One region of the Marinilactibacillus sp. GCM10026970 genome, then DNA from elsewhere that is predicted to be linked to it. Evidence: riboswitches for the same ligand, from Rfam matches in the RefSeq annotation. Region 1 holds a riboswitch; each other region holds the start of a gene.

What was found. A riboswitch is a leader RNA that binds a small molecule or an ion and turns the genes downstream of it on or off. The one in region 1 is predicted to bind thiamine pyrophosphate.
Region 2: linked by a shared signal. The riboswitch ahead of thiD (bifunctional hydroxymethylpyrimidine kinase/phosphomethylpyrimidine kinase) and the one ahead of ACFP65_RS08790 (3-oxoacyl-ACP reductase) in region 1 are both predicted to bind thiamine pyrophosphate.
Region 3: linked by a shared signal. The riboswitch ahead of thiW (energy coupling factor transporter S component ThiW) and the one ahead of ACFP65_RS08790 (3-oxoacyl-ACP reductase) in region 1 are both predicted to bind thiamine pyrophosphate.

What each region holds. Positions count from the first base shown of each region.
Region 1 is NZ_JBHSUL010000027.1:277,895-288,274, reverse strand. Features, by position in the region: gene ACFP65_RS08795 (SpaA isopeptide-forming pilin-related protein) at 1-7,501, shown strand, start outside; TPP riboswitch at 8,013-8,126, shown strand; gene ACFP65_RS08790 (3-oxoacyl-ACP reductase) at 8,253-9,011, shown strand; gene ACFP65_RS08785 (tRNA1(Val) (adenine(37)-N6)-methyltransferase) at 9,208-9,930, shown strand; gene ACFP65_RS08780 (GIY-YIG nuclease family protein) at 9,905-10,258, shown strand; gene rsmI (16S rRNA (cytidine(1402)-2'-O)-methyltransferase) at 10,236-10,380, shown strand, end outside.
Region 2 is NZ_JBHSUL010000009.1:23,018-33,397, reverse strand. Features, by position in the region: gene ACFP65_RS03210 (metal-dependent hydrolase family protein) at 1-1,094, shown strand, start outside; gene ACFP65_RS03205 (nuclease-related domain-containing protein) at 1,744-2,625, shown strand; TPP riboswitch at 3,036-3,186, shown strand; gene thiD (bifunctional hydroxymethylpyrimidine kinase/phosphomethylpyrimidine kinase) at 3,407-4,213, shown strand; gene ACFP65_RS03195 (type 1 glutamine amidotransferase domain-containing protein) at 4,588-5,103, opposite strand; gene mgsA (methylglyoxal synthase) at 5,284-5,706, shown strand; gene ACFP65_RS03185 (hypothetical protein) at 5,745-5,957, shown strand; gene ACFP65_RS03180 (DUF378 domain-containing protein) at 6,079-6,300, opposite strand; gene ACFP65_RS03175 (formate--tetrahydrofolate ligase) at 6,561-8,228, shown strand; gene ACFP65_RS03170 (cyclodeaminase/cyclohydrolase family protein) at 8,249-8,914, shown strand; gene ACFP65_RS03165 (bifunctional 5,10-methylenetetrahydrofolate dehydrogenase/5,10-methenyltetrahydrofolate cyclohydrolase) at 8,918-9,778, shown strand; gene ACFP65_RS03160 (5-formyltetrahydrofolate cyclo-ligase) at 9,794-10,380, shown strand, end outside.
Region 3 is NZ_JBHSUL010000013.1:9,418-19,797, reverse strand. Features, by position in the region: gene spxB (pyruvate oxidase) at 1-1,015, shown strand, start outside; gene ACFP65_RS05060 (SRPBCC domain-containing protein) at 1,204-1,632, shown strand; gene msrA (peptide-methionine (S)-S-oxide reductase MsrA) at 1,718-2,557, opposite strand; TPP riboswitch at 2,725-2,814, shown strand; gene thiW (energy coupling factor transporter S component ThiW) at 2,904-3,434, shown strand; gene ACFP65_RS05045 (hydroxyethylthiazole kinase) at 3,418-4,233, shown strand; gene thiE (thiamine phosphate synthase) at 4,221-4,859, shown strand; gene tenA (thiaminase II) at 4,904-5,572, shown strand; gene ACFP65_RS05030 (cation-translocating P-type ATPase) at 5,786-8,131, shown strand; gene ACFP65_RS05025 (ABC transporter ATP-binding protein) at 8,388-9,323, shown strand; gene ACFP65_RS05020 (ABC transporter permease) at 9,316-10,086, shown strand; gene ACFP65_RS05015 (Nramp family divalent metal transporter) at 10,161-10,380, opposite strand, start outside.

The sequences.
Region 1 (10,380 bases):
TTGGAATATAGCTATTAACGGAAATAGTTATCGGATGGATAACTTAGTGCTTACAGATACCTTTACTGGTGATGGTTTGACTTTAATAAAAAATGAAACAAATCATTCGAAATTTGAATTGAGAATTATGAATGGAGAAGAAGAATTTACAGACTATACATTAGTTTATAATGAACCTGACCAATCCGAAGGCAGAGCTGGAGGATTCGTTATAGAATTCACCCAACCAATTAACCAGCCACTTAATTTGCAATATACAACTCATTTTGAAAGAAACTCAGATGGATCAGGAGTCTACAGAAACCATGCTTCTATAGATTGGGAATTAGCCGATAGAAAGTATACTATAGAAAGTGGACAGGTTGATGGTGGGAATACCCGTTATACAGCAAGTAACGGAGTGAAATCAGGATCCTACAACGCTGTAACTCAAGAAATTACATGGGCAGTGAACACAAACTATGCACGTCTACCGATTCAGGAAAATTATAAAATTTCAGATAAAATACCCGCAAATCAAGAAATGGTTGAAGAATCTTTAACTGTATATGAATATAGAATCAATGAATCTGGAGCAATTATCAGTAAAACAGACCTGAACGTTGAAAATTATACTATGACTTTTCCAAACCAAGATAACGATGAAACACTGGATGTTAGCTTATCTGATTCTATGATAGGTGAGCATACAGCGATTGGAGTTGAGTTTAAAACTCGATTCAAGAATAATCTGGCACAAGACAGTAGAGTTGAAAATACAGCGGTCGTTACAAATGGAGAAACGTTTACATTGCCGGCTTTAGTTAGTATTCCAAATGGTGGTTTATATGGGAAGAAATTTGGGAATCAAGCCGGGGAATCTAATGAGAGAATTGACTGGACAATAGAAATGAATCCAAATCAATCAACGATTTCCCAATTTAAGTTAACAGATAATCCAGACTTGAATTCAATTTTACTAGAAGAAACGTTTAGAGTTTACGAGGCATCTGTTAATGCTTCAGGAGAACTTTCTAAAACAGAAGTCATTCTTGAAGAAGGCAAAGAATACAATTTAACAATTGATACTGATAGTGAGACAGGCTACCAAGAATTTATATTATCTTTTAACGATGAAATTAATAAAGCTTACATTTTAGAATATAGTTCGTTTATTGATCCTTTAGTTGGAAGAGGTGAAAATATCACCAACCAGTTTAAAATTGAGGGGTTAAACGTAAGTTTTGCTACTAATACAGAAGAAGAGATTAATATAGTCAAAAGCAATGCCGGAGGCGGGTCTGGTTCAGCTGTTCGAGGAAGCTTTGTGATTCAAAAAGAAAATGAATCAGGAGAACAATTAGCTGGAGCGGTCTTCAATCTATATACTAGTAATGGCCAACAATTATTGCGTACTGGAGAAACGAATGCTGACGGTGAATTAGAATTTGGAAATCTTAGAAGAGGGAATTACCTATTAAGAGAAGTCCAAGTACCAGAAGGATATGTAATCAGTGATGAACTAGCAGAAGGCATCAGAGTTCAGCTTGCTCATACTGACGATAATCCAATGATGAATGTAACTTATGTAAATGCGCTCACTAAAGTAACAATCAATAAAGTGGACGATCGCGGTCAAAGAATTAATGACAATGTAATCTATAGAATCTTTGATTCTGAACAAACACTGGTAAGGGATAACGTTGTTGCTGAAGACGGAACGATTACCGTTGAAGATTTAGCACCAGATAATTACTTTATAGAAGAAGCTGAAGCACCAGAAGGATATATTTTAAATACTAGACGATCGGAATTTGTTATTCGACTGGAAGACAACGGGACACAAGAGATCCCTACTGTTGAATTTAGAAATTATCAAGGTTCAGCACAGCTGAAAAAAACAGATGCAGCTAGAGGGAATGTGAGTGGTGGAACTTTTGAAGTAATCGACGCAGAAACTAAAGAAGTGGTTGCAAGTGATCTGACAAGTGTAGAGGGTGTGGTTACAGCAACTGGTCTAGCGCCAGGAACTTACCAGTTTAGAGAAGTCACAGCACCTACTGGTTATATTAGAAACACAGATTCTAGTGCACCGTTTACGATTGCAGAAACAGCAGATGGCGCACCATCTGTAGTAGAAGTAGAAGAACCATTCGTAAACTACCAAGGGTCTATTCAATTTGTTAAAACAGATGGAGCAACTGGCTTAGAAAATGCTATTTTTGAAATTATGGATGCTAATCAAAATGTGATTCAAGGAAATCTTGTTTCAAATAGTGAAGGTGTGGTTACAGCAACTGGTCTAGCACCAGGAGCATACACCTTAAGAGAGACAGAAGCACCAGAAGGATATATCTTGGATACGAAGACGATTGATTTTGACATTCCAGAAAAATATGCCGGAGCTATAGGTATTAAATCTTTAGGAGATATTAGAAACTACCAAGGAGAAGTTCTGTTAACGAAAACAGACTCAACGGGTACAATAGACTTAGAGAATGCTGTCTTTGAATTGTACACTGGGGATAACGTTCTAATAGGGGCATTCACATCGAACGATCAAGGACAAATCCGTGTAAAAAACTTGGTACCTGGTGAATATAAATTTGTGGAGAAAACAGCGCCAGAAGGCTATATCAGAAACACAGAATCTATAGACTTTACGATTAATCCAATTTCTGACGGAGTGCCTGAATTAAAAACGTTAATAGCCGTTAATTATCAGGGTTCTATTGAATTCAATAAGGTCAGTGGTTCAAACGAAGAAACTCAAACCTTATCTGGAGCAGAATTCCGAGTAGTGAATGCAGAATTGAATCCAGATGATGAAAACTATGTCGTACAAGAAGTCATCATCTCTCAAGAAGATGGAAAAGTAGAAGTAACAGATCTTGCACCGGGAAGATATTATTTTGAAGAAACTCAGGCGCCAGCAGGTTACTTGATCAATACGGAACGAGTAGAATTCATAATTGATGAAACAGCAGAAGGCGAACCAGAAGTTCAGTCACTATCTGATTTCAATAATTATCAAAGAACGGTCCAATTAACTAAACGATCCGTTGAAGAAGTACCAATCACAACGGGTGCGGTATTCAATTTAGAAGATTCTGAAGGAAACCTATTACAAAGTGATTTGCGAACAAATGATGAAGGAATCATTATCGTAGAAAACTTGGCTCCAGGAGCTTACAGATTTGTTGAAAAGGCAGCACCGGAAGGCTATATTTTAAATACTGAACCCATTACCTTTAATATAAAAGAAGAAGCTAAAGGCGAACCATCAGTTCTTAATGTAGAAGCAATCAATTATCAAGGTGTTGTGGAACTAGAAAAGGTAGATGCCTCAGGGAACAAACTTGCAGGAGCTGTATTTAATCTGGAAACAGAAGATCAATCTGTTATCCGAGAAGATTTGATAACTGAGCCAGATGGTAAACTTACAGTAAGTAACCTAGCACCAGGAACTTATTACTTCAGAGAAACAACAGCACCAACAGGATATCTTATTAACGAAGATCTTATTAAGGTAATTGTCGGAGCTGAAGCAGATAAAACGCCAGCTCTAATTAAAGTAGAAGCGGTCAACTATCAAGGTAGTGCCCAACTGATCAAGACTTCTAATTCTGGAACAACTTTATCTGGAGCAGTATTTGAGGTTATTAACAGTAATGGTGAACTTCAAGAAGGTAACCTTATATCAAACGATGATGGTCTAGTTGAAGTCGATGACTTAGCACCAGGGGATTATCAATTTATCGAAACATCAGCACGAGAAGGATACATTAGAAACACAAAACCGATAGATTTTAAAATATTAAACTCAGCAGGTGGAGCACCAGAAATGGTTGTCGCTGATAACAACTTTATTAATTATCAAGGTAATATTCAATTTGTAAAAATCGGAAATGACAATGTTGGTTTACCAGGAGCGGTTTTCCAGATTCTCAATGATCAAGAAGATGTTGTTCAAACGGTAACTTCTGATAGCGAAGGTGTCGTTAGAGCTACAGGACTAATTCCGGGTAGCTATTCTTTACAAGAAATAGAGGCACCAAATGGTTATCTAGTGAATTCTAGAGCCATTACGTTTGTAGTGGAATCTGAGTATGAAGGTGATCCTGGTATTCAGTCGCTAGGTGATTTCCAAAATTACCAAGGATCCGTTCGTTTAACAAAACGAGCAGCAGATTCAACCTTACTACAAAATGCAGAGTTCCGTTTAGAAACGACCAGTGGATTTGTCTTATACACAGATTTACGAACAAACGAAAATGGAGAACTACAAGTCGATGGATTAGCGCCAGGTTCTTATCGCTTTGTTGAGATAAATGCACCAGCAGGCTATGTTTTAAACACGAATCCAATTACATTTGATATCGATTCATCGGCGTTATCAGAACCTAGCACAGTAGAGGTTGAAGCAATCAATTATCTAGGATCTGTTGAATTAACTAAAATAAGTGCAGATGATACGTTACTAGAAAATGCAGAGTTTGTTTTGGAAAGCGAAGAAAATGGCGTAATCCAAGAGAACTTATCAACTGATTCTGAAGGCAAAATAAGAGTTGATGGTTTAGTACCGGATAACTACTTCTTCAGAGAAACCAAAGCACCAGAGGGGTACGTTGTGAATAACGAATTGGTGAAATTTACAATTGATCCTGAAAGTAAAGGAATACCGGTTTTACAAGAAGTTGAAGCAATCAATTATCAAGGATCCGTTCGTTTAGTAAAAACAGACCAGACAGGTAGAGTACTAAGCGGCGCAGTGTTTGATCTAGTAGATAGTGAAGATCAAGTGATTGAAAATAACTTAGAATCAACAACTACTGGTGAAATTTTAGTAGATGGCTTAGCTCCGGGAGAGTATCATTTTATCGAAACACAAGCACCAGAAGGATATATCATAAATACATCACCAGTAGGTTTCACGATTGTGGATTCAGCACTTGGGGAGCCCGTTGAAGTAACGGCTGATGCAGGTTTTATGAACTATCAAGGGAGCATTCAGTTCATTAAAGTCGATAACAACATAGGTATATCAGGAGCGATTTTCCAGATCGTCAATGATAGAGATGAAGTGATTTTATCAACTCTGATTTCTGATGCAAATGGAGTCGTGCGTGCAGACGAACTTGCACCAGGCACTTATTACCTGGAAGAAACAGCTGCACCAGTAGGATACGTTCGTAACACAGAACGCATTCAATTCACCATCGCTGCTGAAAACGCAGGAGACCCTGGGGTTCAGGCGTTAGGAGACTTCCATAATTACAAAGGATCAGTCACTTTGACGAAACAGTCTGCAAATCAGACAGTCCTTGAAGGAGCAGAATTCCGCTTAGAAACAATTGATGGACAAGCCCTTCAATCAGGATTAGTCACTGGGGCAAATGGAGAACTAACCGTAGCTAATTTAGCACCGGGTTCATACCGATTCATTGAAACGAAAGCACCAGCAGGACATGTCCTGAATACGGAACCGATTGAATTTACGATTGATCCAACGGCTTATGCTATACCACTAAATAAATCAGTAAACGCCGTCAACTATCAAGGTTCTGTCGAATTAACGAAGGTTAGCAAAAACGACGAACCACTGGAACAAGCCGTGTTCAGTTTGATGAATCAAGACAGTAAAATGATTCATGAAACTTTAACGACCAACTCTGAAGGAAAAATTCGAGTCGATGGTTTAGCTCCAGGAACGTACACGTTCAAAGAAATCAAAGCACCAGTAGGTTATATCTTAAATGAAGAAGAAGTCACTTTTACGATTGATGCACTAGCAGAAGGAACACCAAATGTCCAAAGTGTTGAAGCTATCAATTACAAAGGACAAGCGCGTCTAGTTAAAACGGATGCAGCCGGAGAAATTTTAAGTGAAGCGACATTTGATTTATTAGATCAGGCAGGAAATGTGATCCGTGAGTCTCTTATTTCAGACGTTAATGGTCTGATCACAGTTAGTGATTTAGCACCGGGAGACTATCGTTTCATTGAAACAAAAGCACCAGATGGCTACATTTTAAATACAATGCCAGTGGACTTCACAATAGAAGCATCAAGCTTAAAAGAGCCGGTTGAAGTTATTGCTGACGCTAGCTTTGAGAATTATCAAGGAAGTATTCAGTTTGCAAAAGTAGATCAAGAAACGGGGATTCCAGGGGCGATATTCCAGATCGTGGATGAGTCGGATTTAGTGGTTCAAACAGACCTGATCTCTGATGAAAATGGGATCGTCCGTGCAGAAGGGCTCGCACCGGGAACCTATTACCTGAAAGAAACAAAAGCACCAAACGGGTATGTTTTAAATACGGAGCAAATTGCCTTCACAGTAGAAGCCGATCATGCAGGAAACCCAGGTGTGATGACTTTAGGAGACTTCCCGAATTATCAAGGAACGGCTAGGTTAACGAAATATTCTTCGGAAGAAACGGTACTTGAAGGAGCAGAATTCCGCTTGGAAACAGTAGCTGGATTTGTTCTGGAAACAGGATTAATAACGGATAAAAATGGTGTGTTGAGTGTAAACACTCTTGCTCCAGGCGCATACCAATTCGTAGAAACAAAAGCGCCAACTGGTTATGTACTCAATACAGAACCAGTTGAATTCGAAATCGAATCTGTAGCAAAATCAGAACCCGTTATTGTTGAGGTAGCAGCTATAAACTATCAAGGTACAGTACAATTAAGTAAAGTAACAGAAACAGGCGAAGCCTTACCGGGCGCAACATTTGCCTTATTCGATGCAGATAGTTTAGATGTTGAGCAAGAGGTCGTTTCAGACGAACAGGGGATCGTTCGCTTCGCACAACTTGCACCAGGAAATTATATTATTAGAGAAACACAACCAGTCATAGGATATATTCGAAATACTAGAGAAGTAGAAGTCATTATTGAAGATTCGTCAAGTGGACAACCTGTTGTTACAGATTTAGGAGAATTTACAAATTACCAAGGTGCAGTCTTATTGACTAAACGTGATTCAGCAGATGCGACAATTACATTAGCAGAGACAGCTTTCACCTTATTTGATCAGTCAGGTACAGAGCTGATGGCCGATATAGTCACGAATGCAGATGGTCAAGTAGAAGTTGATGGCCTAGCACCAGGGGAATACCACTTTATTGAAACTCAGGCGCCACCAGGATATGACATTTCTTATATCCCGATTGAATTTGAAATCGAACCTGAGACAGTAGATAAACCAGAAATGGTTTTAGCGACAGCAACAAATAGTAAGCTCATTATTACTGAACCGACAGAAGATTCAGAATTGATCATTAAAACACCAAAACCAGTTCTGAACCAAGAGTCGAATAGAGGGCTGAACTCAAATGTGATCACAAAACTGACGACTGATCCAGAAGTCATTAAACCAGTAAAAACGAATCAGTCTCAGTCTAAGCTTCCGCAAACCGGATTCCAACAATATGGTGGAATCGCGCTTCTGGGAGGGGTCCTAACATTGATGGGTACAGGTATCTTCTTATCAAATAGAAAAAAAGTAAAATAATCAATTAACGACCGAAAAAGCCAGGGCTCTATAGCCTGGCTTTTTTCTGTGACAAATTCTTAATTTTAATATAAGAATAGTTTTGGATGAAATAACCTTTAAGATAAACCTTTTTTATTATTCGTCCCGAACCGTCCGAATTGATTATTTTTAAATGTATGGTATAATGTAACTACATTAAGAATAAATATGAAGTATTATATAAAATCGTTTTAACGAAGTTTAATCGATCTGGCGCAACTATAGAGTTGTAAGGACACAGTAGAGGTAGGGACTGTGTTGTTTAAATGAGAAACTCAGTCATATAATTTGAATAGTAATTTAGCACGAATTAACTGTATAAGTCATTTATTTTTAATCAGAGAGCCGCTCCCTTAATTGGGAGGGGCTTTTGTCAATTCTAAGGCAATTTAATCCAGGTACTTTAGATGCGCATCGGGATGAGCAATTTTTTATAATACAGTATATTATTTTAAAAGCATATGATATGATTTATGTAATTGAATACACAATAGACCACTAGGGGAGCTTCTTGTTGAAAAGCTGAGGCTGAGATAGGTAGAAACCTGACCCTTAGGACCTGATCTGGATAAAGCCAGCGTAGGAAAAGTGGAATGATGATTTGACTCTAGCACTCTCTTTTGAGAAGGCTTTATTAAGATTGTAAATGAACCCACACCCTTTTTCTGTCTGCTTAAGACAGAGAAGGGGTGTTTTTTGTTTATTCAAAAAAGCGAAAAGAGGGCAAGGAATGAGTGAACAGAAAACCGTTTTAGTTACAGGATCAAGTCGAGGACTAGGAGCTATGATTGCGAAACAGTTTGGTGAAAAAGGATATAAAGTAGTAGTCAATTACTTTAAAAACAAAGAAAAGGCGCTTAAAGTTATTGAGGAAATTGGAAAAGACAACGCAATCGCCATTCAGGCAGATGTTAGAGATGAACAGCAAGTAGAAGCTATGGTAAAAAAAGCCACAGAACATTTTGGAACAATTGATATCGTCATCAACAATGCTTTAATCAATTTTGAATTTAATCCAGTCACCCAAGGAACAGTGGAAGAATTGACTTGGGAGAATTATAATGAACAGCTTCAAGGAACAGTCCAGTCTGCCTTAAACACGATTCAAGCTGTCCTTCCTGAAATGAAAAAACAGCAATACGGTCGGATAATCAACATAGGTACAAACTTATTTCAAAATCCCGTAGTCCCCTATCACCAATACACAACGGCCAAAGCGGCACTCGTAGGATTTACTAGGAATATGGCGAAAGAACTCGGAAAAGATCAAATCACAGTTAATATGGTGTCTGGTGGCTTGTTAGAACGAACAGATGCTAGTGCAGTTACTACGCCAGAAGTCTTTGATTTGATTGCAGCAAGTTCTGCACTAAATCGCGTGACAGAACCAGCAGATGTAGCGGAAGTCGTTGTTTTCCTAGGGTCTGAGGCTTCCAGAGGTGTCACGGGACAGAATATTGTTGTAGACAGCGGATTAACAATGAATTAAGAAATAAATAATGTGTAGAAAGTGTTTGATCATTTTATTGATGAGAAGTAAAAAGCTGCGCCTTAGTGGGTGTAGCTTTTTACTTGTTCGGGGTAATGTTCACTAGAAAATTTTGGTATACTATAAGAAACTGATAGATAAGGAAGCTAAGCTATTGAAAGACTTACTTAAAGATGACGAACGTATTGATCAGTTGATGCAATACGATATAGAAATTATACAAAGCCCTTCAGTCTTCTCTTTTTCACTAGATGCCGTATTATTAGGAGAATTTGCTCAAGTACCCAAGCATAATCGTGCTAAAATTGTTGATCTCTGTTCTGGAAACGGTGCAGTTGCACTCATGCTTAGTCAAAAGACGGCTAGTCCGGTGACTGGGGTTGAAATTCAAGAAAGACTTGTGGATATGGCAAATAGAAGTATTGAATTGAATCAATTACAGGAACAAGTAATGATGAAACATGCGGATGTTAAAGAAGTCAGAGAACTGATTCGACATGATTCAGTGGATGTCGTGACGTGTAACCCGCCTTATTTTAAAGTGACAGAAGAAAGCCTTCAGAATCCAAACACAAACCTTGCGATTGCCAGACATGAGATTCACTTGTCTTTAGGTGAAATGATGAAAGCAACGGCATTTTTACTTAAGACAAAAGGAAAAGCTTATTTTGTACACAGACCGGATCGGTTTCTAGAAATTCTAGACGCTATGCGTGCCGTTAATCTTGCACCTAAAAGAGTGCGATTTGTCTATCCTAAAGAACATAAAGAAGCAAACATGATATTGATTGAAGGCATTAAAAATGGAAAAGAAACAGGCTTCACTGTGCTCCCGCCTTTATTTGTGTTTGATCAAAATGACCAATATTTACCTGAAGTGAGAAGGATGATTTATGGAGCCGAAAGAAGTGAAGAATAGCTATTTTTATGTACTACATTGCAAAGACGGTTCATTTTATGGTGGGTATACTACAGATTTAGAACGAAGACTGGATGAACATAATTCTGGTACGGGTGCGAAATATACAAAACCAGCCTACAGACGCCCTCTTAAAATGATTTATGCTGAGATTCATCCAACAAGAAGTGCAGCGACAAAAGCCGAAGCAGCCTTTAAAAAACGAACAAGGATCAGCAAAGAACGGTATTTAAAACAGAACGGAGTGAGTTTGCCGTTTAGTCAACAAGACCGATGTAAGATTGTAAGAAGAGAGGATGCAGTTGATGCAGACGCAAAAGAGTTATGAGAAAACAGAAACAGGTATGCTATATCTAGTACCGACACCGATTGGTAACTTAGAAGATATGACGTTTAGAGCCATCAGAATGCTAAAAGAAGCAGATCTAATTGCTGCTGAAGATACAAGAA
Region 2 (10,380 bases), on a different contig from region 1:
ATGTCGATGGTGCAACGATCGCTCCAGGATTTATCGATACCCACGTCCATTTGATGATGGAATATTCTTCCGTGCAAAATAGATTGGAAACACCTTTTTCTTACATGTTTTATCAAGCGATCGACTATATGCGCAATACACTCAATGCAGGGATTACGTCTGTGCGCGACGCCTTAGGAACAGACCTCGGTGTCAAGAAAGCAGTCGAAGACGGTATCGTGGAGGGTCCGCGAATGCAGCTTAGTATCAATGCGCTGACCATCACCGGCGGGCATGGCGATGGATACACAACTTCCGGGCAAACCGTTGAATTGCTCCAGGCTAACTACCCTGGAATGCCAGACGGAAAAGCAGACGGCGTAGAAGAAGTACGCAAGAAGACACGAGAAATGTTGCGCGCCGGAGCAGAAGTGATCAAAGTCCATGCAACCGGTGGTGTGCTCAGTGCAACCGATCACCCAGAGTTCACTCAGTTTTCATTTGAAGAGCTACAAGTCATCGTTGAAGAAGCCGCTTTTAGAAAAGGTGTCAAAGTCATGGCACACGCTCAAGGAGCTGAAGGCATTAAGCAAGCCGTCAAAGCTGGGATTCATTCAATTGAGCACGGAATTTTCCTAGATGACGAGGCGATTGAACTGATGAAAGAGCATGGGACTTACCTGGTCCCAACGCTACTCGCGCCTGTTGCCGTTTTGGAATTAGCTGAGGAGGCAGGGATGCCGGATTCTGCGGTTCAAAAAGCTCGAGATGCCATCGAAGCACACAAAAAGAGCTTTACCGCAGCTTACAAAGCAGGCGTTAAAATCGCAATGGGGACGGATGCAGGCGTCATGCCTCACGGAACCAATCTACGCGAGCTCGCTTTGATGACCGAAGGCGGCATGACACCGATGGAAGCGATTGTTGCGACCACTAAGACAGCTGCAGAATGCCTAGGCTGGGAAAACGAACTCGGTACACTTGAAAAAGGTAAATTAGCAGACCTTGTCGTTATCAAAGGAAATCCCCTAGATGATATCACTAGCCTATCTAACGCAGAAACAATCCAACTCGTCATCAAAGACGGCAAAATCGTCAAAAACCAAATAGCCTAAAAAGGAAAACAGCCGGCAGCGGCTGTTTTTTTCATTTTCAAGGACCCAACCTATATTTTTGGCACGAATCATTAAGACATTCCCTCTCGCAAGGTCGGAAATCAACGAGAGGGAATGAAACGCCCAAATAGTCCCTCTCACAAGGTCAGAAGTCAACGAGAGGGACTGAAACGTCAAGATAGTCCCTCTCGCAAGGTGGGAAGTCAACGAGAGGGAATGAAACGCCTAGATAGTCCCTCTCACAAGGTCAGAAGTCAGCGAGAGGGAATGAAACGTCAAGATAGTCCCTCTCGCAAGGTGGGAAGTCAACGAGAGGGAATGAAACGCCTAGATAGTTCCTCTCACAAGGTCAGAAGTCAGCGAGAGGGAATGAAACGTCAAGATAGTCCCTCTCGCAAGGTAGGAAGTCAACGAGAGGGAATGAAAAGCCCAGATAGTCCCTCTCGCAAGGTGGGAAGTCAACGAGAGGGACTATGTTCATAATTGTAACTTCTTATTAAAATGAAACTCATTATATGAAGAAAAATAGGCTGTAGCTTATCCTCAAAATCAATAACTTTTAGAATTTTCATTAGATTCCAAAGCATTCATCAGTATCAATAATGAGGTGATAACAATTATAGTAAAGAATCAGAGAAAAGAGCCAGATTTGCTAAAAAAGCTCATCTATTTGAATGCACGAACTACGTTAAGGGAATCTGACCGAAGACTACTATGGAACCTTGAAAAAGGATATACAGGGGAGGAACAATTTGATACCCTACTCGCTAAACATCTAACCAGTGACGCTTTGATACTAAATGATTTACTATTAAAAAATAGTGGAAGTACTTTTCAAATAGATACCTTAGTGATTTCTGGAGGAACAATCCATCTTTACGAAATCAAAAATTATTCGGGTGATTACATTTTGACCAACGAAGGATTATCGACAGTATCCGGAAAAATTATCAGAAACCCTACTATCCAGCTAGCCAGAACCAAACAAAACCTCACTAACCTAATCAGAGAAACACATTTCAAACATAAAATTCAAGCACACGTCGTCTTTGTTCATCCCACATTTACCCTTTATAATGCCAGTACCACCGATTCTTTTATCTTCCCCACACAAATTGAAACCCACCTCATCAAAATAAACGATCAGCTTAAAATGTCATCCCAAAAAGACAGACAACTGGCAGAAATACTAGTGGATGGACAGGAGACTCAGAATCAGCATGAACAAACTACGCCCGAATACCCTTATGAACAGTTAGAAAAAGGGGTTGTCTGTCCGCACTGCAATACGCTTTCCTTGTCGAGCGGTCTTAGAATGAAAAGTTGTCTGACCTGTGGGCATAAAGTACCATTAGAATCAGCTATATTAGAAAGTGTTAGACAATATCAAGTTTTGTTTCCAGAAGGTAAGGTGACTACAAATCAAATCGATGACTGGTGCGGTAAACAAACATCAACAAAAAGCATACGAAAAGTGCTAGAAACACATTTCACCATGGTAGGAACGAATAAACTAAAAGAATATATTTAAGGAGAAATTTTCTATAATCAAATGTACGATGAACCTTTCGTGACGATCGTTCTCATTATACTATTTCACAGATTACGTGATTTCCTAACTTTGAATGTAGCCATCAACAAGAATGAAATCGGCCTTAAGCATTACTGTCAAAGAAACTGATCAGTAAAGTCAAAAAAAACAAAAAAAACCACCTGCAGATGCAAGTGGCTAAAAAGGAGACGGACGATTACTTGGAGGAGTAATCGCCCTGAAAAATAAGTTGGTTGTTGTGGGTATGAACATAGTATAGAAAACAAATTTGAAGAAGGTATGATGAACAGATGAAAAAATCGTAAAAAATAGAAAGGAATGAAACAAATAGTCAACGCTTAAGCATATGGTATTTTCGGTACCAAACTGATATAATGAAATCGTTAAATTAAAAGAACTAGGGGAGCATAGAGCTTTCAGTAAAGATCGAGGATTTACAAAACCCTCCAACCAAACTGATCGCGAAAGCTGAGAAAGGTAAGACCTGACCCTTAACCTGAACTAGGTAATGCTAGCGGAGGGAAGTGATCATGATGAATGGCAGATCAAGTTATCTGTATTCTTATTTAGTGTGAACCGACTCTCTTCTATCAATTTTGGAAGAGTTTTTTTGTGTCTTAAAATGTCTAGAGAGTGGGATGAGCAAAATGATAAAACAGAACGATTTTCAAACAGTAGCGCAACAAATAATAGAAAAAACCACCTTTTTATCGGTCATAGCAATCGAAAAAGTCTTCGGTGCACAAGGAGCGGTGAGAAAATGACGACTAAACAAGTATTGACGATTGCAGGCAGTGATAGTGGTGGTGGAGCAGGAATTCAAGCAGACTTGAAAACCTTTCAAGAAAGAAACGTATTTGGGGTATCCGTATTAACGGCGGTCACGGCTCAGAACACACTTGGGGTTCATGGAGTACATCCTGTGCCGCTTGAAATGGTTGAAGCACAATTAGATGCAATTTTCAGTGATTTCAACTTGTCAGCGATTAAAACAGGCATGCTTGTTAATGGGGATTATATGGAGCTCATTGCAAACAAACTTTTAGACCATAAAATAGCCCCACTGATCATTGATCCGGTCATGGTCGCAAAGGGAGGACATCCCTTAATGGCATCTACTGCGATCGAAGTGATGAAAAATAGACTGGTTCCTTTAGCAGATGTCATCACACCCAATATCCCAGAAGCTGAAGCGTTGACAGGGATTGAGATAATAAACAAGGAAGATATGCTTAAAGCTGCCTATCAGTTAAAAGAAGCGGGGAGTAAAGTTGTCATCATAAAAGGTGGTCATACGCTGGATGATCCGAAAGCCTCTGATTTGATACTGCTTGAATCTGGAGAGGAAGTATGGCTATCCACCCCCCGAATTGACACGAAAAATACTCACGGTACGGGATGTACGTATTCAGCATGTATTGCGGCTGAAATTGCAAAAGGCCACTCAGTGCTAGAAGCCATCAAGACAGCTAAAGCTTACATCCAAGCCGCAATATCTAATCCACTGGAGCAGGTGGGGCACGGTCATGGACCGACAAATCACTGGGCTTACCGAACAGAAAATTAAGAAAGTAGACAAAAAAATCCCATTAGGAAAAAGCGAAAGTTCGCTGAATCCTAATGGGATTTTTTTAAGGAAGGAAAGCATTCCAACCTCAATTTAAAATTGAGACATATCTAGTCTCTTATATTTCTATATTCAGCAATGTATACAATTCAATCAGGGGAGAAAGAAAGTTCAGCTTCATATAGAATAAGTTTCTTTTCAAAAGAACAAGATAAAGTGGGGGGCCACTTTAAAACATTCAATATTAGGGGGAGAAAAGAAAAGTGTTTTATAATTTGACACTATAGATAGTTTAACAATATTTTTTGTACGTATCCTTAAAATCAGTTAAGGTTTTAGCTGAGAAAAATAATAATTTCCTCAGCTAGCCGTAATTATTGTAACGCGTTCACCATAGCTTTGTTAAAAGCAGGTAAATCTTCAGGCGTACGGCTTGAAATTAAACCAGAATCGTCAATAACGACTTCTTCGTCACGGAAGTTTGCGCCGGCATTTTTAAGATCAATTGCTACTTGAGAGACTGAAGTAATATCTTTTCCTTTTACAACTTCAGCATTGATTAGTAGTTGTGGACCATGACAAATTGAGAAAATTGGTTTATTATTTTCAGAAAATGCACGTGTGAAATTCAAGAAACGCTCATCCTTACGAAGTTGGTCGGGTGAAAATCCACCAGGTATGAGTAAAGCGTCGAAATCTTCTGGGGAAACATCGTCAATACTTTTGTCGATTGTAACAGAAGCTTTTCCTTTTTTACCTTCAACGGTTTCGCCTGCTTCAAAGCCAATCGTTACGATTTCGTGACCTGCTTTTTCGAGTTCTTCTTTTGGTGAAGTGAATTCTACATCTTCAAATAATTTTGTCATAACGGTTGCTACTTTTTTACCCATGTCTAAATTCCTCCTATTAGTTTATCTACATTTAGTGTATCGCGCATGTAGAACGGGTGCAAATCTAATGCTTATACTAAATGCTGTTTCTCATGGTATTCTCTAGCCGATAAGATATGTTATGATAAATGAAGATACAAAGTATGACCAGTCTGAAACCAATAGGATGGAGTGAACAGAATGAATATTGCATTAATTGCTCACGATAAGAAGAAAGAAGACATCATTAAACTGGCCACGGCCTACAAGGCAATATTAGAAAAACATACTTTATTTGCAACGGGAACCACCGGCACACGAATAATAGAAGAAACAGGCTTAGATGTTCATCGATTCAAATCAGGACCACTAGGTGGAGATCAACAAATTGGTGCATACATATCAGACAATAAAATGGATCTTGTCATCTTCATAAGAGATCCACTAACCGCACAAGCGCACGAACCGGATATTTCGGCATTACTGAGGTTAAGTGATGTTTACGAAATTCCATTAGCAACTAATGTAGGTTCAGCAGAAATTTTATTAAGAGGGTTGGATGCTGACTTTTATCAGTGGAGAGATTTTTTCAGAGGCAAAGGTAGAGAAGATTTACCCATCTGAAATGAGTGACTAGATACAGGTGAAAGAAAGGGTATAAAATGGGGTTACTAATTATAATAGGTCTTGCATTAATCGTGTACGGAGGGATTTCTCTGAAATATCCAAAGCAACTTAAGAGAAATCAGCAGACAACCAATAAGAAACAAGAAAAATACTGGTTATGGTATAACAGTATCTATGTCATCGGAAGTGTTGTATCTTTGATTGTAGGAGTATTACTTGTACTTGCGGGAATCGTTTTTTACAGATAATGGATTCAATTAATTAATAGAGAGAACATAAAAAAAGCGAGTTATTATAATCAACTATAATAACTCGACTTTTTAATTTATAATAATCGTTAATGACGCCAACTTCAGGAGGGAAAGGATGCTATCGATCTTTTAATCTGCTGCCGCCTCTTGGTGTGAATGAGAAGTATTTGAAACACCATAGTGCGCTTAAGCCAATGACGATATAGACAATACGCGTTCCCCACTCCTCTGGGCTACCGAAGACAAGTTCTACAGTATTGAAACCAATTAATCCGATCAGTAGTAAATGAATGCCTCCGAGTATCAGGATGCCTAATGCAATTCTATCTAATATTTTCAAGGTATAGCCTCCTTTTATACGAACTAACTATATTTTACGAAATATACTGAATAATGTCGATAAATAAATTGAAGTTACTTGGCGATTATACCGCGTAAATACAAAAAAAGTAAATAGAGAAACCACTTGAAATTGTGATTAAAGTTCGTTTATTGTTATGTTATAATCGGATTACATAGAAAGTAAGCAGTTAAATAATATTAAAGCGAATAAAATGAAAGTTTGATGTTTTTTTCGTTCGTAAAAACGGAGGGTAACTTTTGAAGACAGACATTGAAATTGCACAAGCCTCAAAAATGGAACCTATTGAATCTATCGCCGAAAAATTAGGGATTGAACAAAAAGATCTTGAACAATATGGACCTTACAAAGCTAAAATCACTTTATCTGGAAAGAGTATTGAATCCAAGCGAAAAGGCAAACTCATTCTAGTTACCGCAATCAACCCAACGCCAGCAGGAGAAGGGAAAACGACCACTTCTGTCGGACTTGGAGATGCATTACAAAAGATTGGCAAGAAAGCAGCCATTGCCCTGCGTGAACCTTCCTTAGGTCCGGTATTTGGATTAAAAGGAGGCGCCGCTGGTGGCGGATACGCCCAAGTGATCCCGATGGAAGACTTGAACCTTCACTTTACAGGAGATATTCATGCGATTGGAGCAGCCAACAACCTGGTCGCAGCTATGGTTGACAATCACATTTATCAAGGGAATGAATTGGAAATCGATCCAAGGCGTGTAACCTGGAGAAGAGCGATTGATATGAACGACAGACAGCTTAGGTCAATCATCAGTGGTATCGGCGCACGCTCTAACGGTATGCCAAGAGAAGATGGATTTGATATTACCGTTGCTTCGGAAATTATGGCAGTACTCTGCTTATCTACTTCTATTGATGAACTAAAAGCAAAATTAAAAAACTGTTTGATTGGATATACTTATGACAATCGCCCTGTTACAATCGGTCAACTGGGTGTAGAAGGAGCGGCTGCTGCGTTATTGAAAGATGCACTGAAACCGAATCTTGTGCAAACGCTGGAGCAGACACCCGTGTTTGTTCACGGTGGACCGTTTGCGAATATCGCACACGGTTGCAATAGTTTACTAGCAACAAAAATGGCTTTAACGCACGCAGACTACGTCGTCACAGAAGCGGGATTTGGAGCGGACTTAGGTGCAGAAAAATTTCTGGATATTAAATGTCGCATGGGCGGACTAGAGCCAGATGCAGTCGTCATTGTTGCAACCATTAGAGCGCTTAAAATGCATGGAGGCGTTCAAAAAAATCAGCTAGACGCAGAGGATATAGAAGCGTTAAAAAATGGCTTGCCAAACTTATTGAAACATGTTGAAAATATTCAAGGTGTATTCGGATTAAATGCCGTTGTCGCTATCAATACTTTTCCGCAAGACACAACAGCTGAACTGGAAGTATTAAAAGAAGCTTGTTTAGCACACGACGTTCAAGTTGTTCAGTCCGATGTTTGGGCTGAAGGTGGAAACGGAGGAACAGAGCTTGCGAAACAAGTGGTTGAGGTCTGTGATCAGCCGTCCAAATTAACCTTCGCTTACGAGTTAGAAGATTCTATTGAAGAAAAAATCGAGCAAATCGTTCAAAAAGTCTATGGTGGATCAGGAACAGAATGGACTACATTGGCTAAAAAGACTGCAGAAAAGCTCACCGCACTCGGTTACGGAAACTTACCTATCTGTATGGCTAAAACGCAGTATTCTTTGTCTGATCAAGCAGAAAAATTAGGTAAACCAGAAAATTTCAGTGTGAATATTAGAGCGTTATCTATCTCTGCAGGAGCTGGCTTTATCGTTGTCTTAACGGGCAACATCATGCGTATGCCAGGACTTCCTAAAAAACCAGCTGCTGAACAAGTGGATATTACATCTGAAGGAAAGATAACTGGACTATTCTAGAAGAAAGAAGGACAATCGAGATGACAGAACAGTCAATATCTGATTACTTGAATCAGTTACAGTCGGAAAATGGCTTACCTGGAGGGGGGAGTGCTACTGCACTAGTAGGTGCAATGAGTGCCGCACTCATCCACATGGTTTCAGAAATTCAGAAAGATAAAAAAGCGCTCAAGGACTCAAGACAGGAAGTTATAAGCATTCTTGAAGAAGCTGAAGAAGTTAAAGAACACTTTGAAAAACTCAAAGACCAAGATGCTATTGCTTTTGAGCCTGTTTCTAAAGCATATAAGCTACCCAAAGATACAGAAGAACAAAAAAGTAGTCGTCAGAAAGCAATCGAAAAAGGGCTTCATAGTGCTGTACAGCCGCCTTTAAGCATGATGAAAACAACATTGAAATTGATTGAGCTATATGAACGACTCGCTCGCTTACCAATCAAAGGATCTATTGTAAATGATATTGCTGTAGGTGTATTGTTTGCCAGAACTACACTGCAATCTTCTCACTTGAATGTCCTTGTAAATACAAACTTTATGCAAGATGAACAAACAAAAAAAGAGCTAGAGGGATTAGGGAACACCTACCTTGTTCAAGGTGAAGAAAAAGCAGACCAGTTATACGCAGATTCAAAATACTATTTGATGCACAAAAAGTGGCCATCGATCGATGTAAGAGGAGTGCAGTAATACATGGTAAACGTATTAAAAGGAAAGCCCGTAGCAGAAAAAATCAGCCGACAAGCCAAACTTGTTGTAGAAGAATTGAAATCAGTCGATTGTCAGCCTACACTAGCGATTGTCAGAATCGGAGAAGAAGCTTCTTCCATCTCTTATGAAACAGCCGCAATCAAAACTATGAATCAAATCGGTATTGAAGTCTCATCCGTTATTTTTTCAGAAGAAACATCACCCGATAAAATTCTTTCGACCATTGACAATCTTAACGAAGACCGTGAAATACATGGAATTCTTGTGATGCAGCCACTTCCTGAAGGGGTGTCGCGGAATGATATTGCGTTGAGGATTGACCCTGAAAAAGATATTGATGGGTTAACTCCGAGTAATCTTGGAAAATTAGTCGAAAACGATCGAACCGGATTATGGCCAAGCACACCTAAAGCAGTAATGGAACTACTAGATTATTATAGTATTGATTTAGTTGGTGCAGACGTGTGCGTCATCGGAAGTAGCCCGGTAGTTGGGAAACCCTTATCTATCTTATTATTGAACGAAGAAGCGACAGTAGCCAACTGTCACGTCAAAACGAAAAACTTGAAAAACTACACGCAACAAGCGGATATTGTGATATCTGCTACAGGAGTAGCTCATTTGGTAACGCCTGAACACATCAAAGAAGGCACAGTGGTTATTGACGTCGGATATGGACACGTGGACGGAAAACCATGTGGAGATGTTCAGTACGATGAAGTTATGGGTAAAGCAAGTGCCATTACGCCTGTTCCAGGTGGTATCGGGACAATCACTACAGCCATTCTTGCTGAACAAGTGGTAAAAGCAGCGTGGTCATTACAAGTAGAACATAAGCATTAAAAGGGGCGCAGGTAGTTGGAGAAAATAGCCATTCGCAAACAAGTGATTGAAACGTTGACATCCTTGACGTCAGAAGAAAAAAGAAGAATAGAAGCAAGCTTCTACGAGGCACTTTTCAGTTCGTCGATTTGGGAAAATGCTCAAAGTATTGGGGTGACACTTTCAAGTGGCTTTGAATGGAACACGGAACCCATTATCAGACAAGCCTGGCTAGAAGGGAAAAAAGTCGGTGTACCAAAATCTATTCACGCTACAAGAGAACTTCACTTTTATCAGATTGAACAGTTCAATCAAGTGAAGTCCGGTTACTTTGGAATCCGAGAGCCAATTCCAGAGCAGACTACGCGATTAGATGCTAATGAAATTGATCTGATGATTGTTCCGGGAGTTGTCTATACGGAAACAGGATATAGAATAGGTTTTGGTGGTGGTTACTATGATCGACTGCTAACGGATTATCCTCATTCAACAATATCGCTTGTGCATTTCAATCAACTTGTAAAAGAAATGCCTATTGAAAATCATGATATACCTGTAAAATACATGATTACCTTAAAAGACACACCAAAGAGCAAAAATCATGCTATAATAAAATCGATTCA
Region 3 (10,380 bases), on a different contig from region 1:
TGTCGTATTGTTTGCAGGAAGTAACTATCCTTTTACTGAGGTAACAGGTGTATTTGATCATATTGATAAGTTCATTCAAATCGATATTGATCCCTACAAACTAGGAAAAAGACATCCGGTCGATGTTGCTATTTTAGGAGATGCTGGAGCAGCCATTCGCTCAATCACAGATAAGATCTCTGAAAAACCAGAAAGTGCATGGTACCGTGCCAATATAAACAACGTTAAAAACTGGGCAGCCTATATTGATAAGCTTGAGAAGAAAACAGAAGGTAAATTACAGGTCTATCAGGCATACAACGCGATCAACAACGTGGCAGATGAAGATGCTATTTACTCTACAGATGTTGGGAATACCACTCAAACTTCCATTCGTCATTTGAAAATGACACCGAAAAATATGTGGAGAACGTCAGGCGTATTTGCAACGATGGGAAGTGGGCTTCCAGGGGCTATCGCAGCGAAGAAATCCTTCCCGAATAGACAAGTGTGGGATTTGACTGGTGACGGTGCCTTTGCGATGGTGCAGCATGACATTATCACAACCGTTCAACATAAATTACCCAGTATCCATGTTGTTTTCTCCAATGAAGAGTATGCCTTCATCAAAGCGGAACAAGAAGATACAAACCACTATTACTTTGGCGTGGATTTTCAATCTGTTGATTATGCTAAAATCGGTGAAGCGCAAGGTGCGGTTGGGTTTACCGTCAAAGAAATCAGCGAGTTAGAAGAAACGTTCCAAAAAGCGGTGGATCTGGAAAAATCTGGACGTACAGTAGTGATTGACGTCAAAATCAGTAATGATCGTCCGATACCGGTTGAACGTCTGAGACTAGATCCAAAACTTTATTCAGAAGAAGAAATCAACGAGTTCAAAGAACGCTATGAAGCACAAGATCTTATTCCTTTCGGTCAATTCCTAGAAGATGAAGGTTTAGAAGCTAGAGTGTACGAGCGTGGAGGAAAGTCGAAACAAGACGATTCAATCGTGAATACTGAAGACCAAATTTAAGGAGTATCTTTAAAGAACCTCATTCGTTGGGGTTCTTTTTCTATGGGGCGAATATATCGGTTAGGTATATGATGAGAGCAGTTGAAACGATAAAATACTCTGAAAATATCAGAAGAAAATAGATTGTTTAAACTAATCTTAAAGAGTACAATGATAAAAAAATCAACAGATAGAAAGGAAGATGAAAAGTGAACGAGAAACATCCGCAGCAAATAGTCATTAAGACAACGATAAATAGAAGTGTAGAGGATGTGTGGAAGAGCTGGACAAAACCTGAGCATATTATGAAGTGGAATCAGGCTTCAGAAGATTGGCATACGACTAAAGCAGATAATGATTTGCGAGTGGGCGGGCAGTTTCTTTCACGGATGGAAGCCAAAGATGGGAGTGCTGGATTCGACTTTGCCGGTATTTACGATGAAGTAGATCCCTACAAAACGATCGCATATACTTTAGAGGATAATCGAAAAGTGAACATTTTATTTAACGGAAACAATAACCAAACCGAAGTAGTAGAAACATTTGATGCAGAAAGTGAATATTCTCTTGAAATGCAAAAAGAGGGATGGCAATCTATTTTGGATCAGTTTAAAAATTATACTGAAGAAAAATTTTAAGTCTATCATACAAAAAAGTACTACATAAGAAAGTAATCTTTTGCAGTACTTTTTGTTTTGTAAAGACATGTTTAATCATTTTATTTCATTTTTGTTTATTGAATCCGTTAAGCTTAGCGTGTACTTTCCCACGCAGTCGCTGAAAAAACAAAAACTGACGGCGAGATTGTTCCATACTTTTATAGCGTTTACGATTCTTTTTATAGAACTGCTGGTGATAGTTTTCTGCAGGCCAAAAGGTACTGACTGGCTCAATTGAAGTAACGATTGGTTTTGTATATTTGTTCGAGTCGATTACACGCTGTTTGGATTCCATGACAATTTTGTGCTGTTCTTCATTTCGGTAGAATATAACCGGGCGATAACGTTCACCACGGTCTGCGAACTGACCATGTGCATCGGTAGGGTCTGTTAACTGCCAATAAAGTTCGACAAGGTCGGCATATTGTATGATACGTGTATCAAAAATGATTTCCACAGCTTCTACATGTCCTGTATAATCTCCGCTGACTTGGTCATAAGTAGGGTGATCGACGTGTCCGCCGGTATAGCCAGACAATACGGATAGAATGCCCTCTCGTGTCTCAAACGGTTCTACCATACACCAGAAACAACCACCCGCAAAAATGGCACTATCCTGGTTATTCTCATCGTCAATGGTGTGTCCATCTATATCAAATGAAGTTTTTATTTTTAAATTACCGGTGATTAAATTGTAAAAGTCCATTACGTCAGGTGTGAGATTACTTCTTAGCGCCAAAGGACGTAGATCGGCCTCAATTTTTGAAAGGTGACTCTCCACACTTCTTCCATCATCCAGGCGATCTTTTGTCTCTGACAGCAAAGAACGTTCCCAATCACGTGTCGCTGGATTAAGGATCAGGTTATAGAGATTCGCTAACAGTACTTCTTGATTCATGTTCATACGTATACCGCCTTTGAGTCCATTCGTTTAGTGAGGGATCGTTACCGTTAGTATACCGTAATTTTCTTGAAAATTAATTTAAAAAAGGTTAAATGGGCGAGAATCCTACAATTATTTATAAGCCTGTAGTCCCATCAAAAAAAGTATGCTATACTCTAATCAATTGAAAAGAACATTTGGGGTGCTATTTAGCTGAGATTATACCCATTGAACCTGATACAGTTAGGACTGGCGCAGGGAAATGTAGTTGTAGACGGATTTTATGCAATCGTTTTATTCTGATTGTATGACTCCGTCTGTCTCAGACCGCACTCCTTTTGCTTTTCGCAGAAAGGAGTTTTTTTACGTGGAAAAAAATCGAATCCACAGATTGACTTTACTAGCATTAATGATTGCACTAGACGTGGTGTTGTCACCATTGATGCGAATCGAAGGAATGGCGCCCATGTCTAGCGTCATGAATATTATTGCGGGTGTTTTACTTGGTCCGCTCTATGGAACGCTGATGGCGCTGATTTGCGGCCTGATCCGTATGTTACTTTTAGGTATTCCACCGCTTGCTTTAACGGGGGCTGTATTTGGGGCTTTCTTAGCGGGACTATTTTATAAATTCGGCCGGAATATGTACTGGTCGATGGCGGGTGAAATTATCGGAACAGGCATCATTGGTTCACTACTTTCTTATCCCGTGATGGTTTGGTTTACCGGTAGCCAACAAAGTTTGTACTGGTTTATTTACACGCCTAGATTTGTTGGGGCGACTTTGATTGGTTCTGTGATGGCATTTTTAGTACTAGTCAAATTAAAAGAAACGTCTACTTTCAAACGGACTCAAAAATTGTTTATGGGAGGTCCGCTTTATGGCGTTAAATCATGACCTTTCAACTCAGTTTCCATTAAAACAAGCTCCATTAGTACAATGTATTACCAATGAAATCACTTGTGAGTCTATGGCGAATGCGCTGCTTTACGTAGGGGCTAAACCGATTATGGCAGATGACCCGAGAGAGTTTAAACAACTCTTTACTCAAACGGATGCTTTGCTTTTGAATCTTGGCCATCTTTCAGAAAAACGTCAGATTAGTCTGCTGGAAGCAAGCCGTTATGCTAATGAAACGAAGAAGCCGACGGTTGTTGATTTAGTTGGTTACGGCGTTAGTGATATCCGTAATCAAGTGAGCCTTGCGCTAGTTGAAAATCATCCAACTGTCGTAAAAGGAAACACTTCAGAACTTAGAAACTTCTGTGAACTAACGAGCCACGGACGAGGTGTTGACGGAAACGAACTGGATCAGGGAGAAGAAAGCCTGAACGAATTGATTGACGCCCTGAAAGAGATGAGCCAATACTATCCTAACACAACTTTTCTAGCAACTGGACCGACAGATGTCGTCGTGTCGCTGGACCGTACTGTGATGCTTTCCAATGGTGTCGAGGAACTCGATCGATTCACAGGAACCGGTGATATTGTTGGAGCACTAATCGCGGTACTCTTAGGAGACGGTCAAAATTCATTCGATGCCGTAGTTGGCGCAGTCAGCTATTTTAACCTTTGTGGTGAAAAAGCTAAAACACAAAGCAAAGGATTAGCCGATTTCCGCTTTCAAACATTAAACCATCTATCACTGTTACTGAAAGAAAACTGGAACCAATCCGTGAAAGGATGGGAAAAATGAAAGAATTAACCCTTTACCTTGTAACTGGAAGATACGATTTTGACGAAGCATCCTTTTTAACTGTGATCAAAACCGCCTGTGAAAATGGCGTAACACTCGTGCAGCTGCGTGAAAAGGAAGCAACGACAAACGATTTTTATAGACTGGCTCAAAAAGTGAAAGACCTAACAGACCGTTTTGACGTTCCTTTGATCATCAACGATCGAGTCGATGTCTGCCTAGCGGTTGATGCTGCGGGTGTTCACATTGGTGACGATGAATTGCCAGTAGAAGTCGTTCGCAGACTGATTGGAAAAGATAAAATAATAGGTGTTTCTGCAAAAGATGTTGAACGCGCAAAAGAAGCAGAAAAAGCTGGCGCAGATTACTTAGGCGTTGGTGCAATCTATCCAACCAAGACAAAGAAAAATCCCCAGCGCACATCTATTGAGACGCTGAAAACAATTGTTTCATCCGTCAACATTCCGATCGTAGCGATTGGTGGACTCAAGGAAAATAATATTGATTCACTGCGTCACACAGGTATTGCCGGAGTCTCTGTTGTTACAGAATTGATGCTGGCCGAAGACGTCGCTCAGAAAACACAACGACTTAAAAAAGCGGTAGTAGAAATCATAGAGTCTTAATAAGAACGAATAGTTTAAATAGTATATCACTGGAGGAGAGTTTCATGTCTTTTACACTTAACGCCAAGAAAGCCGCTTCTGCCTCATGGGAAGGGAGTTTTAATCATCCTTTCATCACAGAATTGCAAGCGGGGACCTTGGATTCGGAAATTTTTCGTTATTACCTAATTCAAGATCATTATTACTTGAAGCATTTCAGCGAACTCTACGCACTGATTGCTGAGAAAACGACGCATCCAGCATTAAAAGCTTTACTCGTAGAAAATGCGGGAAATTTAGCATTAGGGGAAATTGCGATTCGAGAAACGTTTTTCTCTGAACTCGGTATCACAGACGAAGAAGTCCGTGCTACACCGATTGCACCAACTGCCTATCACTACGTATCACATATGTACCGACAACTGCTTGAAGGAACAATCAATAGTGCAGCTGCGAGTATGCTGCCATGCGCTTGGTTGTACCAAGAATTAGGAGATACATTGATCACCAAGCAGTCTTCTGTTCCAATCTATCAAAGATGGATCGAAACATATGCGGGCGTAGAAGCGCAAGAACATGTACAACTGGAAAGAGCGATTTTAGATGAACTGTATGAGGAGAGCCTACCTGAAGAACAAGCACAGATGATGGAAGCTTTTGTCCTCAGTAGCGAGTTGGAATATGCTTTTTGGGAAATGGCTTACCGAAAAGAACGATGGCAAAAAGACCAATAAATAACCAAGACAGCGATCCTTTTAACCATTAAAGGGTCGTTTTTTTGTACAAGCCTGTAGTGGAATCGGTATGATAGGTATACTTAAAGAAATTTAAAGAAACTTAAAGAAAGAGTGAACTCAGGCTTTAGTCTGAGGTTAAATAAAAAAGAATCGCGTATGCTATAAAAGGAACGGTGTTTACTAGTGTGATGTATATAAGGAGAAGATGGAATGGCTGAAAAAGCAGAATATGTAGGTTTGAGTTATGCAGAAGTAGAAACACGAAAAGTACGTGGAGAAAGCAATGAAGCCTTGCCGCCTATGACACGAAGTTTCAAACAAATCTTCTTAGAAAATAGCCTAACACTATTTAACTTCATTAACATAATTATCGCCGGATTCGTTATTTATACCGGGAGCTACAAGAACTTGCTCTTTCTTGGCGTCATCCTCGTCAATACGGCCGTAGGGGTCTTTCAAGAATTACGCGCAAAGAAAAATATCGACGAATTGACCTTGCTAAATCAAGCCAAAGCGACCGTTATTAGAAATGGCCAGCAAGAAGAGATCTTACAAGAAGAAATCGTGAAGAATGATTTGCTTGTCATCAAACGTGGACAACAGATTGTTGTGGATGGTATCGTGATTCAAACAAGCGGTATCGAGTGCGATGAGTCTCAATTAACAGGAGAAGTTGATCCAATATTGAAACAAACGGGAGATATGGTTTATTCAGGTAGTTTTGTAGTCAGTGGACAAGCCTTGATGGAAGCGACAAAAGTCGGGAGAGAAAGTTATAGCTCCAAACTAACATTGGAAGCGAAAGGTGAAAAAAGTATTTACAGCGAATTGCTACAGACGATGAAGAAAGTGATTCGGATTCTAACTTTTGGCATTATCCCAATAGGGACGGCACTTTTCATGTCCAGTCTACTCAGTGATATGTCTGTGAATCAAGCAATTCTAGGGTCGACTGCAGCAATGATCGGTATGATTCCCGAAGGGCTGATCTTGTTGACGACAGTAGCACTGGCGGTCGGTGTCATTCGCTTATCTCGGAAAAAAGTCTTGGTGAAGACAATGGGGTCTATTGAAACCTTGGCTCGAGTAGATATTTTGTGTCTGGATAAAACGGGTACGTTGACGAGCGGAGAGTTAAAAGTCATTCAGACCAACGTGACTGGTGGACGAACTGAAAAAGCATTCGAAGAGATGGTGGGTCGGTTCGCTCATGATTTGCAAGAAGACAACGCAACAGGGCTTGCTTTGATGGAATCATTCCCAAAAGTGGATGAAGCCTATCCTATTACAAAAACGATTCCCTTTTCTTCTGTTCGTAAATGGAGTGCCGTAGAGTATGATCAAAAAGGCACGGTTGTCATGGGCGCACCAGAATACTTATTTGATACCTTTACATCTGAACTGACAGAAAGTATGCGTCTAGCAACAACAAAAGGACTGCGCGTATTAGCAATTGCTTCAAGTGAAGCTTCGCTGATTGATCAAACGTTACCCAAAGGACTTAGACTTGAAGGAATTTTATTTTTGGAAGATGAGATTCGCGAGAATGCACCACAAACCTTACAGTATTTCAGAGAACAAGACGTTGAAATCTGCATCATTTCAGGAGATCATCCTCAAACCGTGGCCCAGATTGCAAAACGAGCAGGGGTGAAAGGTAGCGATCAGCTAATCGATATGAGTAAGGTAGAAGATACCGCTGATTATCAGTTATTAGTGCAGGAGAACCGCATATTTGGACGTGTTAGTCCGGAACAAAAACGTGCATTAGTAGAAGCCCTTCAGGCGAACGGAAGAACCGTTGGAATGACAGGCGACGGAGTCAATGATATTCTCGCGCTCAAAAAAGCAGATTGTAGTATTGTTATGGCAAACGGTAGCGATGCAACAAAAGGGATAGCCGATTTTGTTTTACTCGATTCTAATTTTGATTCCATGGTCGGTGTTGTTTTAGAAGGGCGTAAAGTCGTAAACAATATCCAGCGTGTGGCTTCTTTATATCTAACTAAAACGGTTTATTCAATCTTGTTGGCAGCACTGTTCATTTTTATCAGTTCACCTTACCCATTTCAACCGATTCAACTTAGTCCAATCAGTACCTTGACCGTAGGGATCCCGTCGTTTTTCTTAGCATTGAGACCGAATGTCTCACCTATTAAGGGGCGTTTTTTCCAGAATATTCTGGAGCCGGCCCTAGCTAGTGGATTAAGCGTCGTATTATTCGCATTGACGATTCTATTTTTCGGTACTCAGCTGAATTGGACCTATGAAGAGACTTCAACGATTACCGTCTGGATGACAGGAATTGTCTGCTTCGTTGTTCTTTATTGTATTTCTAAACCAAGCAACTGGAAAATTTTACTGATGATAGGTGCTCTCTTTGGAAATTTTTTGATTCTGTTTCTTTTCTTCGGAAGATTGTTTTCATTAGTCAGCTTATTCCAGTGGCATCTGGCACTGGTTTATATTCCGTTGATGTTCTTAGTCATTCCGTTATTCTATGGACTGAAACGAGTCATGCATCGACTACTCGGTAACCACAAACACGCAAATTAAGCTTGGAAACCAAGCTATTACCTGATAGGTACGTCTTGAGGACTTCTGAATTTGGAAGTCCTTTTTTTATACAAATTGTCTATTAGCAATGGCTATAATCGTTGCATATGAAAGAATTACGGACGAGTAAAACGGAAAGTTTAAAAATAGCTGTAAAAATTTACTTACTAAAAATGAGAAAACACCTTTTTTTTATTTTTTGTAAGTAAAACATGATAAAATAGAAAAATCACATCTATAAGGAGATCATGAGTAAATGACATACGCACTAGAAATAAAAGACTTGAAAAAAGTCTATGATACAGGCGTTGAAGCCTTACGTGGAATCGACCTGACAGTAGAAGAAGGAGACTTTTATGCCTTGTTAGGTCCTAATGGAGCCGGTAAATCAACGACAATCGGAATCATTACTTCACTAGTCAATAAGACCTCTGGAAAAGTGAACGTATTTGGTCATGACATCGATTCAGATCTAGTACGTGCCAAGCAACAGATTGGCCTTGTTCCGCAAGAATTCAACTTTAACCCTTTCGAAACGGTTCAACAGATTGTGGTGAACCAAGCTGGATATTACGGTGTTTCTCGTAAAGAAGCATTAGAACGAAGTGAAAAATACCTGAAGCAATCTGATTTATGGGAAAAACGCAATGTTCGTGCTCGTATGCTTTCAGGCGGGATGAAACGCAGATTGATGATTGCACGCGCATTGATGCACGAACCACGGTTACTAATTTTAGATGAACCCACTGCGGGCGTAGACATTGAATTGAGACGTGAAATGTGGACATTCTTGAGAGAATTGAATGAAAACGGCACAACGATCATCTTAACAACCCATTATCTAGAAGAAGCAGAGATGCTATGCCGTAATATTGGGATTATCCAGACAGGTGAGTTGATTGAGAATACGAGTATGAAGTCATTGCTGGCAAAACTTCAATTCGAAACTTTCATTTTTGACCTAGCGCCTTCTAATAATAAACCGGAAATCACAGGCTATCAAAGCCAGCTTGTGGACGAATCAACGCTAACGGTAGAAGTAGAACGAAATCAAGGCATTAATGAAATATTTGCGCAACTCAGTAAGCAAGGAATTAAGGTTCTGTCGATGCGTAATAAATCGAACCGACTAGAAGAACTATTCTTGAAAATTACCGACGAAAAAAATCAAGTGGAGGAAACCAATGTTTAATCTTTATTTTACAGCTTTGAAAAGTCTGGCAGTAAAAGAGACCAATCGTTATCTGCGTATCTGGATACAGACTTTAGTACCACCGGTTATTACGACATCCCTATACTTTGTTATTTTCGGGAATCTGATCGGCGACCGTATAGGGCAGATGGAAGGTTTCTCTTATATGGAATTTATTGTTCCTGGTCTGATCATGATGTCCATTATTACAAGCTCTTATTCAAATGTCTCTTCATCTTTCTTTTCGCAGAAATTTCAGAAGAATATCGAAGAAATCTTGATTGCACCCGTACCCACGCATGTTATCGTATGGGGGTTTTTAATTGGAGGACTGGGTAGAAGTATTCTAGTAGGCATACTGGTTACTATTATTTCGTTATTCTTTGTACCCCTACAAGTTTACTCTTGGTTGATTATCATCATTACTTTGTTTATGACTTCTACACTGTTTTCATTAGCAGGATTATTGAACGGGATTTTTGCCCAGTCATTTGATGATGTCTCAATTGTTCCGACATTCGTTTTACAACCACTAACTTATCTTGGTGGGGTATTTTACTCAATCTCTATGCTGCCGCCATTTTGGCAAGGTGTTTCAAAAGTGAATCCTATTGTTTATATGATTTCGGGATTCCGTTACGGGTTTTTGGGTGTAATAGATGTACCAATTATGTTATCTATGGGCATATTGGTTGGATTTGTTATCGTATTATACGCCATTTGCTGGTACCTGATTGAAAGAGGTCGCGGATTAAGAAGTTAAGCAAAAGAGAAAAGCTGGTTCAAGACAAACGGGTCTTGAACCAGCTTTTTAGCTTAGTTATAAAGAAAATCAAGTTAATGAGTAGAAAGTCTTTCGGCTGCAAGTCGCTGATTTCCCCTGTGGAGTTCAATAATTGTCCAAGCTAATAGAGCTAAGACAAGGATGATGATAGCGTAAGCAGTTATATCAGCCCATAGCATCGTAAAACCAGCAGTTGTTGCACCAAAGAATTCCTCGACCTGTCCAGGAAGACCGATTAGATCAAGTCCAGTCAAGGCAATCACAGAAAGCCAG